Regions from separate parts of the Lysinibacillus sp. NPDC056220 genome, predicted to be linked through region 1. Evidence: riboswitches for the same ligand, from Rfam matches in the RefSeq annotation. Region 1 holds a riboswitch; each other region holds the start of a gene.

What was found. Region 1 has a riboswitch for S-adenosylmethionine ahead of ACOZBY_RS04960 (MetQ/NlpA family ABC transporter substrate-binding protein). Riboswitches for the same ligand answer to the same signal wherever they lie in the genome.
Region 2: linked by a shared signal. The riboswitch ahead of metK (methionine adenosyltransferase) and the one ahead of ACOZBY_RS04960 (MetQ/NlpA family ABC transporter substrate-binding protein) in region 1 are both predicted to bind S-adenosylmethionine.
Region 3: linked by a shared signal. The riboswitch ahead of ACOZBY_RS13865 (YezD family protein) and the one ahead of ACOZBY_RS04960 (MetQ/NlpA family ABC transporter substrate-binding protein) in region 1 are both predicted to bind S-adenosylmethionine.

The regions. Positions count from the first base shown of each region.
Region 1 is NZ_JBMOXD010000001.1:1,051,568-1,056,411, reverse strand. It holds gene ACOZBY_RS04970 (methionine ABC transporter permease) at 1-319, opposite strand, end outside; gene ACOZBY_RS04965 (methionine ABC transporter ATP-binding protein) at 312-1,337, opposite strand; gene ACOZBY_RS04960 (MetQ/NlpA family ABC transporter substrate-binding protein) at 1,442-2,272, opposite strand; SAM riboswitch class I at 2,362-2,467, opposite strand; gene ACOZBY_RS04955 (PPC domain-containing DNA-binding protein) at 2,590-3,093, shown strand; gene ACOZBY_RS04950 (pyridoxal phosphate-dependent aminotransferase) at 3,141-4,304, opposite strand; gene ACOZBY_RS04945 (carbon-nitrogen family hydrolase) at 4,401-4,844, shown strand, end outside.
Region 2 is NZ_JBMOXD010000002.1:32,127-36,970, reverse strand. It holds gene ACOZBY_RS05270 (alpha/beta hydrolase) at 1-180, opposite strand, end outside; gene ACOZBY_RS05265 (gamma carbonic anhydrase family protein) at 315-827, shown strand; gene metK (methionine adenosyltransferase) at 1,003-2,199, opposite strand; SAM riboswitch class I at 2,484-2,602, opposite strand; gene pckA (phosphoenolpyruvate carboxykinase (ATP)) at 2,994-4,580, shown strand; gene ACOZBY_RS05250 (alpha/beta hydrolase) at 4,665-4,844, shown strand, end outside.
Region 3 is NZ_JBMOXD010000003.1:730,127-734,970, forward strand. It holds gene ACOZBY_RS13845 (formate--tetrahydrofolate ligase) at 1-314, opposite strand, end outside; gene ACOZBY_RS13850 (cold-shock protein) at 528-728, shown strand; gene ACOZBY_RS13855 (VOC family protein) at 833-1,618, opposite strand; gene ACOZBY_RS13860 (flavin reductase family protein) at 1,777-2,262, shown strand; gene ACOZBY_RS13865 (YezD family protein) at 2,346-2,501, opposite strand; SAM riboswitch class I at 2,571-2,666, opposite strand; gene ACOZBY_RS13870 (DUF418 domain-containing protein) at 2,834-3,928, opposite strand; gene ACOZBY_RS13875 (TetR/AcrR family transcriptional regulator) at 3,918-4,517, opposite strand; gene ACOZBY_RS13880 (phosphopantothenoylcysteine decarboxylase) at 4,617-4,844, opposite strand, start outside.

The DNA.
Region 1 (4,844 bases):
TATAAGGAGCTGTATAAACTACAAGCGGAACAATAACGCCTTTAACACCAATCGTTGTACCGACGATAACCTTTGTAAAAGGTAAAATGAAGAATAGTAAGATGATGAATGGCACTGAACGGATAATATTGATGATTAAATTAAATAATTGATAGAAAAATTTATTTTCAAAGGATTGACCAGGTCGTGTTAAAACAATTAAAAGACCTAAAGGTATACCGATTAGAATGGAAAAGAATAATGAAATTCCGACCATTTGAAATGTTTCGATAATTGCTTTGCCAATAACCTCAGACCAATCATGAAAGAAATTATTCATGGAATTCTCCTCCTAACTCTTCAACAGTAACGCCATTCTCTGCAAAATAGGTTAGCGCTTTTTGAACAATGCTTGGCTCTCCGTTTAAATGCACCACAATATTACCGACAATGCCGTTTTTTAATTCAATAATATTGGCTGTTAGGATGTTTGGTTGTACATCATATACTTTGCTGACTTCAGCTAATAATGGCTTCCCAGTACTTTCCCCAAGAAATGTTAAACGAATGACGCTACCTGAAACATTTAGCTGCTCAATAAGAGAAGGAGTTAAGTTACGCTGTGAAATGGTACTTAAAAACTTTCTTGTAGTAGGGTGTTGGGGCTTTGCAAAGAGCTCAATAGCCGTACCAAATTCAACTACTTTCCCGGCCTCTAGAACAGATACCTCATCACATATTTTCTGAATAACATTCATTTCATGTGTAATCAGTAGGATTGTAATTCCTAATTCACGATTAATTTTTAACAATAGTTCAAGAATGGCCTCTGTCGTTTCAGGATCAAGGGCACTTGTTGCTTCATCACTAAGTAAAATCTCTGGCTCTTGCGCTAGAGCGCGTGCAATTGCGACACGTTGCTTTTGTCCACCTGAAAGCTGATTGGGGTAGCTATCTAGCTTTTCTGTTAAACCTACAATTTCGGCATATTTAGCCACACGATTTTGGACTTCTGTTTCGTTATAACCAAGTAGCTTTAAGGGAACCGCAATATTGTTATAAACTGTTGCTGTCTTTAAGAGATTAAAATGTTGAAAAATCATGCCAATCTTTTGCCGTGTTTGACGTAAGTCATGAAGTGAAAGGGTAGTAATATCCACATTATCAATCAAAACCTTGCCTGCTGAGGGACGCTCTAGTAAATTAACACAACGAATAAGCGTACTTTTACCGGCACCACTATACCCAATTACACCATGAATTTGTCCTTTTTTTACATGAAGATTAATTCCGTCCACTGCCTTAATACTGCCTTTTTTCGTCTTATATTCTTTTGATATATTTTGTAATTGAATCATCAGATTACTTGCTCCTTTCTTAGCTTCTAAAAAGCAAGAATCTGCGCGATTTCCATAGTGGACAATTGGCAGATTCTCAGCCTTATATCAGCTTTTGGCATGTATTACCAGCTAGGGATTACAGAACCTTTGAATTCCTCTTCAATGAATTGGCGCACTTCATCAGACTGGTAAGCCTCAACGAATTTTTTAATTGTTGGGTCATTTTCATTTTCAGCACGAACGACAATGTAGTTCACATATGGAGAGTCAGTAGATTCTAAAAGAATAGAGTCCTCTTGTGGATTAATGCCAGCTTCCAGCGCAAAGTTCGTATTAATAGCAGCTACATCTACTTCACTAAGCTGCTTAGGAATTTGTGCGGCTTCTAATTCTATGAATTTTAAATTCTTTTTGTTTTCTTCCACGTCACGAACAGATGCTGTTAAGTCCGCTCCATCTTTTAATTTAATATAGCCTGCCTCTTGTAAAACAAAGAGAGCTCGCGCTCCATTTGTTGGGTCATTCGGTAAGCCAAATGTTGCGCCTTCAGGAACGTCATCCAATGATTTATATTTTTCAGAGTAAATCCCCATAGGATTTAAAATTGTTTTGCCAACTGGTACTAAATCTGTATCGTGATCTTTATTAAAAGTATCGAGGAAAGGTTTATGCTGATAGCTGTTTGCATCAAGATCTCCTTCAGCTAAGGATGTATTGGGTAAAACATAATCAGAAAAAGATTTTAGTTCTACTTCTAGCCCCTTTTCCTTTGCGACTTTAGCAGCTACCTCTGCAATTTGCTCATGAGGTCCTGAAGTGACACCCACGACAATTTTATTTTCATCGATAGCGTCGCTTTTTCCTGTACTATCTTCTTTAGAGCCACAGCCCGCTAGTGCTGCTACTAATGTAAGACTTGCTAAACCTACTAAAAATTTATTTTTCTTCTTCATGAAAACTACCTCCCAAAATTGTTTTATCGGTTTTTTGAAAATAAAAAAACTCTCTTATAAATTAAGAGAGGCTCATGAAAAAAAGTCCTCTCTTATCTATCAAACGAATTTCGTTTGCAGGATTTAGCACCTTCCTTCATAAAAGGAGGTTGCCGAGCTTCATAGGGCCAGTCCCTCAGCTACTCTTGATAAGAGATTCATATTATATTTTTGTATTTCCGATAGAACTAATATAATTTATAGGGTATAGTAAGTCAATAAATATTTTTGAAATTTTTTATATTGTTATAATATTTTGTCGCGAAGGAGGGGGAAGAATGCCAGTAAGAGTTAATTATGGCATAGGTTCATTTGGTAAGGTGATTAGTGCACGTCTTCTCATGGGGACAGACATCATTGAAGGAATAGAGGCACTTTGTGAAGAGAATAATATTGATTCAGCAACCATTATTAGTTGTATTGGTAGTTTTCAAAAAAGTAGCTTTGTTTATTTAGTACCCGATGAAACCTCCCACATTAAAGTTCGATTTAGTGATGTGGTAGAGAAAGAGGGGCCACTCGAGTTTATCCAAGGTTCAGGAGTGGTTTGTAAGCGTGATGCAGGATATGAAACGCATTTCCATGGTTCCATGAGTGATCAATGGGGAGTGGTTTCAGGCGGTCATTTTATAAAGGGCGGAAATATCGTCATAACAGCAGATGTAGTACTGGCAGAAGTGCAAGGCATTCAGCATATCCGTCAGATGGATGATGAAACAGGTCACGTACAATTTTATCCATTAGAACATGGGTTAGATTTTCCAAGGAAAATTGAAAAATAGTAAGTCCTGTAGCTAGTGAAAGCTACAGGACTCTATATGGTTACATGTTAAAATAATTTCAATTGCTCAATTCTTTGGATGGCCTCTCGTAAACGTTCCTCGCTTACAAGCAAGCCAATACGCACATAGCCTTCCCCATATTGACCAAAGCCATTACCTGCGGCTACTGCAATATCAGCTTTGTCGAGCAATATATCGGCGAATTGTTCGCTTGTAAAACCTAATGGGACAGGGAGCCAGGCAAAGAAGGAGCCTTTTGGTGCTGTTACTTGCCAGCCAATTCTATGCGCTTCTTCGATTAGAACATTTCGACGACGCTCATAGGTAGCTCTTAGCTCATCTGCACATTCCTGTGAAGTTGTAAGAGCAATAGCTGCTGCTTGTTGAATAGCTGGAAATTGACTACAAAACAAATGATCCTGAATAAGATTAATCGCAGCAATTAAATCAGCATTACCAACAGCAAAGCCTATACGCCAACCTGCCATATTATAAGTTTTTGATAATGTGTACATTTCGATTCCAACTTCTTTTGCGCCATTGGCCTGTAAAAAGCTAATAGGCTTATTGCCATCAAATCCAATTGCACCATATGCAAAATCATGTGATACGATGATATTATGCTCCTTAGCAAAGCGAACAGTTTCTTCAAAAAATTCAAGTGTTGCTGTACCACCCGTAGGATTATTTGGGTAATTTAAGTACAGTAACTTGGCCTTTTCCTTAACTTCTTTAGGTAGGGCATCATAATCAGGTAAGAAATGATTCTCAGCAAAAAGTGGCAACACTTCAAAATTTACATCACCTAATACAACACCTGATAAGTAGTCTGGATAGCCAGGGTCTGGTAATAGCATTGTATCCCCTGGATTTAACACAGCCAAAGGTAGCTCAACAAGACCAATTTTTGTGCCACCAAGAATCGCTACTTCAGTATCGGGATTAATCTCCACATCATATTCCCGTTTATAAAAGTCGGCAGCCGCTTGACGTAGTTCGGCGATACCACGAAATGGCGAATATTTGTGGTTTTGAGGATTTTCAGCTGCTCCCTGTAATGCTTGAATAATATGAGTAGGCGTAGGCTGGTCGGGATTTCCTTGACCAAGATTAATCACATCGCGTCCTTCTTCCAAGGCATTGTTTACTTTTTGGACAAGCGCCGCAAAAAATTGAGTGGGTAATTGCTGTAGTTTTTTCGAGAATTCCATGCATGATCACCTTTTTCAGAATATAATAATTATTATTAAAGAATATGAAGCAAATAGTATTACTTTTTTTGTTAATTGTCTATAGGAGGAATTAATATGAAAATCGGTTGTATTCAGTTAAACATTGGCTTCGGCAAAGTAGAAGAAAATTTTACACGGGCGGAGGACAAGATTCGTGAAGCAGCAAAACTAGGGGCAGAAATTATTGTGCTACCGGAAATGTGGAATACAGGCTACGCATTGGAGAAACTACCAGAATTGGCGGATGTTAATGGTGAGCGTTCAAAAGTATTTTTAGCTAACTTAGCGAAGGAGCTTAGTGTACATATTGTCGGTGGCTCCGTTTCCATAAAAAAGGACGACAAGTTTTACAATACGATGTATACATTTGATAACAATGGAGTACTTGTTGGGGAATATAGCAAGGCACATCTTTTTCGTTTAATGGACGAGCATCTTTATTTAGAGGCTGGAGATGATATGAATCGATTTGCGCTAGGACCAATTGAAGCGGCTGGTGTCATTTGCTATGATATTCGT
Region 2 (4,844 bases), on a different contig from region 1:
ATCATGGACACGGGCAAATCTTGCATTGACACCATGATTCGGTAAATCTCCCATGACTATGTGGAAGCCTTCCAATCTTAATTTTTCTATCAGCCATGCATACCAACGGTGGTTTTCATAAGCACCATGAAGAATAGCAATCACAGCCTTTGCTTGTCCATCAGCTTCCCATTTCCACATTTACATAGTCCTCCTAAAAAATAATTACACTTTGATTATATCGAAATAACAGCTCATTTTAATTTTATATTTCCTTAAAGTTGCGTATTTGATACGATAATACTATATCTACAAAAAGAAAAGAGGCGATTCTCATGATTTATCCATTCAAAGATAAAACACCAACGATCGATCCATCTGTTTTTATTGCCGATTACGCAACCATTACTGGAGACGTAACTATTGGAGCTGAAACAACTATTTGGTTCAATACCGTGATCCGCGGCGATGTTTCCCCAACAATAATAGGTAAACGAGTAAGTATACAAGATCTTTGCTGCTTACATCAAAGTCCTAAGTTTCCACTCATTATTGAAGATGAGGTCACAGTAGGACACCAAGTAACTTTACATAGCTGTACCATTCGAAAAAAAGCCTTAATCGGAATGGGCTCCATTATTTTAGACGGTGCGGAGATTGGAGAGGGTGCATTTATTGGAGCCGGAAGTTTAGTGCCTCCTGGTAAAGTCATTCCTCCAAATAGCTTAGCATTAGGACGTCCAGCCAAAGTTGTACGAGAATTAAATGCTGAGGATAAAGAGGATATGGAACGTATCGTACGTGAATACGCTGAAAAGGGTCAGTATTATAAATCTCTACAAAAATAAAAACCTACAAAGAAATTGTACCTTCATAAAAAATTCCTCGCTTTCCATGACATTATTTGTTCAAGGAATAAGGGCGAGGTATTTTTGCAAAAAAACAAAAGGGGCAGAAAAGCCCCTTTTGTTCATAATACATTAGAATAATTTCCTAAAGACTTCAGCACTTTAGCACAATAGTTTACAGCTGTGCTTTTATGCGTAATGCGTCAGCTTTATCAGTTTGTTCCCATGGGACGTTTACATCTGTACGACCAAAGTGTCCATAAGCTGCAGTTTGTTTATAAATTGGACGACGAAGATCAAGCATTTTAATGATACCTGCTGGGCGTAAATCAAATAGCTCACGAACCCATTCTACAATTTTGCTTTCCGTCACTTTTCCTGTACCAAATGTATCTACAGCAATGGAAACAGGCTGTGCAACGCCAATTGCATAAGCCAACTGTACTTCAGCGCGTTCTGCTAAACCAGCTGCTACAATATTTTTAGCTACATAACGTGCCGCATAGGCAGCTGAACGGTCTACTTTTGTTGCATCCTTACCTGAGAATGCACCACCACCATGTCGTGCATAACCACCGTATGTATCAACAATGATTTTACGGCCCGTTAAACCAGCATCTCCTTTTGGTCCGCCAATTACGAAACGGCCAGTTGGATTGATAAAGTATTTTGTGTTTGTATCTAATAATTCGCTTGGCACTACAGGAGCAATCACGAATTGTTTTAGATCGGCCTGAATTTGTTCAAGTGTTGCTTCTTCATCATGCTGAGTTGAAATAACAATTGTATCGACACGAACAGGTACGTTATTGTCATCATACTCAATTGTTACTTGTGTTTTACCATCTGGGCGTAAATAAGCTAACTCCCCAGATTTACGAACTTCTGTTAAACGACGTGCTAATTTATGAGCTAAGCTAATTGGTAATGGCATTAACTCAGGTGTTTCATTACATGCATAGCCAAACATTAAGCCTTGGTCTCCTGCACCAATCGCTTCAATATCTGCATCTGTCATAGAACCCTCACGGGCCTCTAAAGCTTGGTCAACGCCTTGGGCAATATCTGGAGATTGCTCACCAATTGCTACAAGTACTGCTAAGTTTTCAGCATCAAAGCCATATTTACCACGTGTGTATCCAATTTCCGCCACAGTATCACGTACAATGCCTTTAATATCTACATAAGTAGAAGTAGTGATTTCTCCTGCTACTAATACTAATCCTGTTGTTACAGTTGTCTCGCACGCTACACGTGCATTTGGATCTTCTGCTAAAATAGCATCTAAAATGGCATCCGAAATCTGGTCACAGATTTTATCTGGATGCCCTTCTGTTACACTTTCTGATGTAAACAGTCGACGGTTTGTCATTTAGTTTTCCTCCTATTACTCTTACAAAAAGTATTTGTACGGTACTCATTACCCATGTCAAGTCCGCTCCTAAGGATTGAACTCTCTCAAGCCGCTGTTGTTGTCATTTCACTTTACGAGAAAAAATAACTGCTACTTAAAAACACGAGGATTTCGAAAGACCCGTCATTATAATAAGGAAAGAACTACATATACTTACCTTTACATTAATTTTTAACAATAAAAAAATCCTTTTCTCACGTTACTATACATGAGGAAAGGAATAATGACTTCGTTACCTTTCACTCTTATCGTTCAAGGGATTTTCCCTTGCATCAGGTTGGCACCAACGCATGTTGTGAAATAATACATGCAGGTTGCCGGGTTTCACAGGGCCTGACCCTCCACCAGCTCGGGATAAGAGTATCCGTTCAATTTTCATGTTACTGAAAAGGTCAATCGTTGTCAAATATTTTCTTATGTATTACTGTATAGAAAGGAAGAACAAAATTATCACCATAAAATTTTCATACTTGGGTGATGATGTAAATAGAAGAAATTTAATCCCTACAACATACCTAGCTTCTTGTGGTAACATATGTGTGGCTCAAATTTTAGACAATTTACTGTAGCATTGAATGTTTTCTACTCGAAAAACATTATTTTTTGTCAGTTTATTGAAAAGTAATAAAAACTCTAAAATAATTTCTTAATTAGTATAGATTATTTAACCCATTGTGTTATACTATTTTTGAAATTAAGAAAAAATCCCTCTAAACCAAGGGAATACTATAAAAAAGGATGGTATTTAATCGATGAATTCAGTAGAAATTGCAAACGAACTGAAGGAATTATTAAACGGCGGTAACATTAATGTTCAACTTTCAGTACCACAATTAGCAGAAAAAGCTACTTCTCGTGGTGAGGCAATGTTAACAGTAGATGGCGCAGTTCGTGCAGAAACTGGCAAATACACTGGTCGTTCACCTAAAGATAAATATACAGTAGAAGAAGAAAGCACAAAAGATCAAATTGACTGGGGTAAAGTCAATCAACCAATTTCCTCTGAAGTGTTCGATAATCTGTATGTAAAAGTAATAAAATATTTAAAAGAACGTGATGAATTATTCGTATTCAAAGGTTTTGCTGGTGCTGACAAAGATTCACAATTAAGCATCCAAGTGATTAATGAATACGCTTGGCACAACCTTTTCGCTCATCAATTATTTATCCGTCCGACTAAAGAAGAATTAGCTTCGCATGTTGCAGACTTCACTGTCATCTCAGCTCCTAACTTTAAAGCAGATCCTGCGGTTGACGGTACTGCTTCTGAAACATTCATCATTGTATCACTTGAAAAGAAAATTATCTTAATTGGTGGTACTGAATATGCTGGTGAAATGAAAAAATCTATTTTCGGAATTATGAACTACTTATTACCACAACAAGGAATCCTTTCTATGCACTGTTCAGCAAACGTTGGTGAAGCTGGCGATGTAGCATTATTCTTCGGTTTATCTGGTACTGGTAAAACGACATTATCCGCTGATCCAGACCGTAAGCTAATCGGTGACGATGAACATGGTTGGTCTGATAATGGAGTATTCAACATTGAGGGGGGTTGCTATGCAAAAACGATCAACCTTTCTGCTGAGAAAGAACCAGAAATCTACAATGCAATCCGCTTCGGTTCTGTTTTAGAAAACGTAGCTGTTGATCCAGAAACTCGTATTTGTGACTATGATGATGGCTCATTAACAGAAAATACACGTGTAGCTTATCCAATCCAATACATCGAAAATATTGTTGATCCATCTGTAGCAGGTCATCCAAAAACAATCATCTTCCTAACAGCTGATGCGTTTGGCGTATTACCTCCTATCAGCAAATTAACAAAAGAGCAAGCTATGTATCACTTCTTAAGTGGTTTCACTTCAAAACTTGCTGGAACTGAACGTGGTGTAACAGAGCCAGAACCAGTATTCTCTACTTGCTTCGGTTCTCCATTCCTTCCACTTCCTGCAACAGTGTATGCAGAAATGTTAGGTCAAAAAATTGATGAACATGGCGCACAAGTATACCTAGTGAACACTGGTTGGACTGGTGGCGAATATGGTACTGGTAGCCGTATGAAGCTTTCTTATACACGTACAATGGTACGTGCAGCTATCGATGGTAAATTAACAAATGTTGAAACGACACAAGATGCTGTCTTTGGCTTACACATCCCAACAGCAGTTGAAGGTGTACCTTCGCAAGTGTTAAATCCTCGTGAAGCATGGGCAGATAAAGCTGCATACGATGCTAAAGCTGCTGAACTTGCAGGCTTATTCAACGAAAACTTCAAGAAATTTGCAAACGTTTCGGAAGCCATTACTACACTTGGTGGTCCATTAAAATAACAACTAGAACAAGAAAAGGGAACGATATGATTCGTTCTCTTTTTCTTTCCCATACATAAACAGAAGCTAATATAGGAGATACATATGAAAAGAAAATACAAATTACTAGTAGCATTAATTACTATATTATTGGCATTAATTATTGGTGCTGGTTTTTTTGCAGGCAACTACTTTTATAATCTGGCATTAAATCCTGATACTGATAAAACAGCAGTTCTAGATGCCCCCCACAATCTAATCGATAGCAATTCAGATGAAGCTCGA
Region 3 (4,844 bases), on a different contig from region 1:
ACTGGACCAAGCGAAGGTTCACGTAACGCTACCATCACTTTCTTATTTAATTGATGAAGGGCATCAGCTAGTCCTACAGTCACAGTTGACTTTCCTTCACCTGCTGGGGTTGGACTAATAGCTGACACTAACACAACCTTTGCGTCCTCACCTTGAGCTGTAATTTTTAATGGGTCAATCTTTGCTTTGTAGCGGCCATACTGCTCAAGTGCATCCTCTGGAATACCTGCAGCATGGGCAATTTCCGTAATAGGTTTGATTACTGCTTGACTCGCGATTTCTAAATCTGTTAATGGTTGATTTTTCGTTGTCATTTGGCATCCTACTTTCTATGTTGTTCATTTCCATTATAGTCTTAATTGTGAAAAAAAAGAAAGCCAGATATGCTCGCATTCCGACAATCAATTGACATTTTTGTTCAATTCATGTATGTTCTAAGAGAAAATGCTATTTTTTCACATTTTCTCATTGATAGCACGATTTCTTTAACTTTATTTTACTTTCAAGCGCATTGGAGGCGAATGCTTATGCAACAGGGGATCGTAAAGTGGTTCAATAATGAAAAGGGCTATGGCTTTATTGAATGTGATGATGGAGAAGATGTATTTGTACATTTTACGGGCATCCAGGAGGAAGGCTTCCGTACACTTGAAGAAGGTCAAAAGGTTTCATTTGATGTTGTGGAAGGCAATCGCGGCCCGCAAGCTTCAAATGTTGTAAAATTATAAGCTAGGAAACTGAAGGTGGATGAAATATTTAAAAATAGTTCAATCCGCTTTTTGACATGTTTACACATAAAAATCCACTTCAACGATTGAAGTGGATTTTTAATTTATCTATTAATCCAATAAAAAGCACCTGGACAAACTAATGTTTCCTTGGTTCTGTGTGGATCGTTCAATGTTACACCGATAGGCCCTTCTTTTAAATGCCCGAGCGTCATGCTAGATGCTGCCGCTTCCTCATAAAAATCCAAGCGCATATTCGGTAGCTGTAGAGACACAAACTGCTCATGCTGCACAAACTTGGGTAGCTGTAATACCTTCTGCCAAAGCTGCACCGTCTTCTCCACATCCCTGACATAAAACTGAATCGATTCCATGGTAATAGCTTGCGTTTCATCAATCGCGCCACTAGCTTTTAATTGAGCAAGACGTTTCTCATCTTCATCTGCCCATTCAATTAAGAATGGGAAATCCAATGCAAGGTCAGCCCTGCCAAAATGCAATAGCTTCCATTCGATTATCGTGCCATCTGGTCTTGTTCGACTACAAGCATCGGGACCATATACATCAAAGCCCAATGCACGCAATCGTTGACCCTCTTCTTCAATATTTTGGGTGCGCAAGGCAATTCGTGAAAATCCTTGGCGCTCATGATTACGTTTAAACGTATAATGTAGGGAATATGGGTACAGGGCCGCTTGCTCAAATAAATCACGATCATAAATAGCGATTTGTTCAATATAGCTTAAGCCAAAGTAGCTTAGCGTATTGTAAGTCCCCCACATCGTGTGTTGACCACCGTTCACTGTATGGACATTTCGTTTATTGAAGAAAACCTTTATATTTTCCGGAGATTCTACTTGATGTACCAGATGATCAAAATATAAAGTCATGGCAATTCCCCTTTCTTTCCCCCATTAGCTTTACCTAGATGTGTATTTGATTTAATATTTACTTAAGAAAAGGAGTTACTAGCTGGTATGAAAAAAAGTGCAATTTCCCTACTAACTCCGTTAACTAATTTATTACTCACTATAAAGAGGTGATTTGAATGACAGATCATGTAGCTGCTTTTAAATTGGCATTAGGTAACTATCCTACAGGTGTAACGGTTGTTACAGCATGTCATGAAACGAATCCAATTGGCTTAACCGTCAATTCTTTTGCATCTGTTTCCATTGACCCACTACTTATTTTATGGTCACTGGATAAAAAATCTCAGCTCCATCCTTATTTTATGGGTGCTGGAAAATTCGCTGTTAATATTTTAGCGAGTGATCAAGAGCATTTATGTACATTATTTGCAAGTAAAGTCCCAGATCGCTTTGCTCAGGCAAAATGGTCTACTTCATCATTTGGGCTACCGATTTTACATGATACAGCAGCTATTTTACAATGTAAATCATTTCAACAGATAGATGCTGGCGATCATACTATTTTTATTGGGCAAGTACTAGATATTACAAATTCTCAAAAGGAACCGCTTCTCTACCATCGCCGTCATATCGGTCAGATTCCAAAAAGCTTTTATAGCTAATTCTCATAAAAAAAGGGCCACTTGTAAGCAACGGAAACCATGCTTATTGGTGGCCTTTTCACATCGTTCATCTGAAATGATCTTTATTTCTTTTGTGGAAATCTCTGCTTTTCAAGCCTATTAATTTGAACAATTACCCCATCCTGAATCGTAATATGCACTTCACCAAATTCAAGATTTTGAATGGCCTTTGCAATAGCCTCTAATTTCTTATCTTCTACCTTTGTCGACTGAGCCATACGATACACCCCTTCTTTCTGATTCTTGTTGTACAAAAGAGGCCAATGCATCAAGCTAATTGATAGCCCCTCCTATCTCTCAGATACATCTGTTGGATTTGGCACCTATTTTTCCGGTTGCCGAGGCTTCATTGGGCCAGGTCCCTCCACCTCTCTCGATAAGAGTACTGCGTTTCTTGAAAATAATTCTATAATTCTGTTATACGATTGTCAATATAAAATATTAGAAAACCTAGCTGAATACTTTGTAATGTGTATTTTAGATTAGAAAACTGCCTATACCTAAAGTATTTTATGCCTAATCAGTAAGAAATAGATGGCTATCCACTAATTTATTTCGAACTCCATTTCCTCATCAAGGATTCAAGTGGACCGCGATGATGTTTAGCTCTCCACCAAACAGAAGCAAACACACATCCTAAAAAGTAACAGCAGGCATACAGCATGGAAAAAGCAAGCGTTTGATTCTCCAGCTTTTGGCAAACAATTAGTATCCCAATCCCTATAAAAACATGGCCAACATAATGGGTTAAAGACATTTGCCCGGTTAAGATGAAAGCTTCAATGACTTTATTTTTACATGTCTCTACAAGATAGATGGAGCCTACAATGAGGACAATAGCCGAAGCCGAATTAGATAGGACATACATCATATTTGGTGGAATCGGTCCCGTATCAAATAAATACAATGCACTCTCTACATCTAATAAATGGATGGTTGTTGTTATCTTAATAAATAATATTGAAAAAGTCTCAGTCAATATGACTAGCAATAAACCTGTCACTAGTAAGATTTTTCTTATAGTACGATTTGTTAAATCTAATGTGCCGATTAACATCCCCATCAGAAAGAAGCAAATCCAGGGGAATAGTGGGTGATAGCCATTAAACATCAAATTTCTTATAAATCCTGCTGGTGTCCAAAAATCAAGATACTCTAGTAAGACATATGTTGGATGCCAACCAGCAAGGTAATTAAATTGAATTTGAAGCCATTGTGAAAGGATGAGGATAGCACCTATGATGAAGATCATCATTTTCTTGGATTGCGCAATCAGACATGCGGCCACAAACATATACACGCCATAATAATGTAATATATCTCCTGTCCAGCCGATCACATATAATATTAGCCCAATCGTAAATAACAAAAACGACCTTTTCCATAAAGTAAGTCGATTCTGACGAAGAAGCAGTGGGTCCTTAGTCTCTCTAGCCTGACGAGTCATTAAAGCTATCCCTATTCCTGCTAACATGACAAATACGGCGGAAGCACGCCCCTCGAAAAGATTTTGTAAGGTAATCATCCATGCTGAACCATTCGTTGTAGAACCTGTTATGACTCCAAAATTTACAATGAACATCCCTAGCATGGCGAGAGCTCTTGCAAAATCAAGACCTTCAATGCGCCGATTGTTATTGATCATTTTTGTCCCCTTGGATAACGCTATGTACTGCCTCCTTCCAAATAGCTCTATAGTTCAATTGGTTGCCTGTTAACATGAAATTACCGATATTATCATAAACCAGGGCTAGCATCTGTGCCTTTGCTTCTATATGGGGAGTATCCTCTAGCACCCCTAGCTTCACGCCATATCGTAGGACTTCAACAAAGCTTGTTAAAAAGCTAGTTTCTAGCTCCACTAATTGTTTCTTATAGTTTTCATCGCGAGCTGCTAATAGTACATATTGATTAAATATTTTATTAAAATAAGGATCCTTCCCCTGCGCTTCAATAGACTTATAGCCTAGCTCGAGTAATTTCTCCTTGAAATTCGTATGAGAAAGCTCCTTATAATTCACAGCGATATCCTGTTGAATTTCTTTATACAGTGCATCAAATAAGTAAGCAATTAATTGATCCTTTGATTGAAAATAATAGTAGATGGCTGGTTTTGATATACCGACCTCTGCAGCAATCATTGCTAAACTTGTTTTTTCAAACCCTTTAGTTGCAAACATCACATAAGCCACATCTATGATTTTTTGAAAAGTTTGTTCTTTATTACCCATCATAATCCTCCTTTTTTACCGACCGTTAAGTAAATAATAAATGATACTCCGCTTTTAAACAAGAAAAAACTGTGTAGAAATATTTCTCTACACAGTTCATATTTATTGATTTTGCAAATACAGCATTAAAGCTTCGGCTGTTTTTTGCTTGCCCATTACTTTAGTTGGCTGTCCATCAGCAGGTACAATCCAATGGGGCTCGTCCCCGCCATATAAAGATTGAGAGCTATTGGCTACCATTAATTGAGCATGGGCTGTTTCCATTCGCAGTCGTGCACGTGCTAACAAAAACTCCTCGTCATTGGTTGCTTCTAGCTTAAACCCTACTAA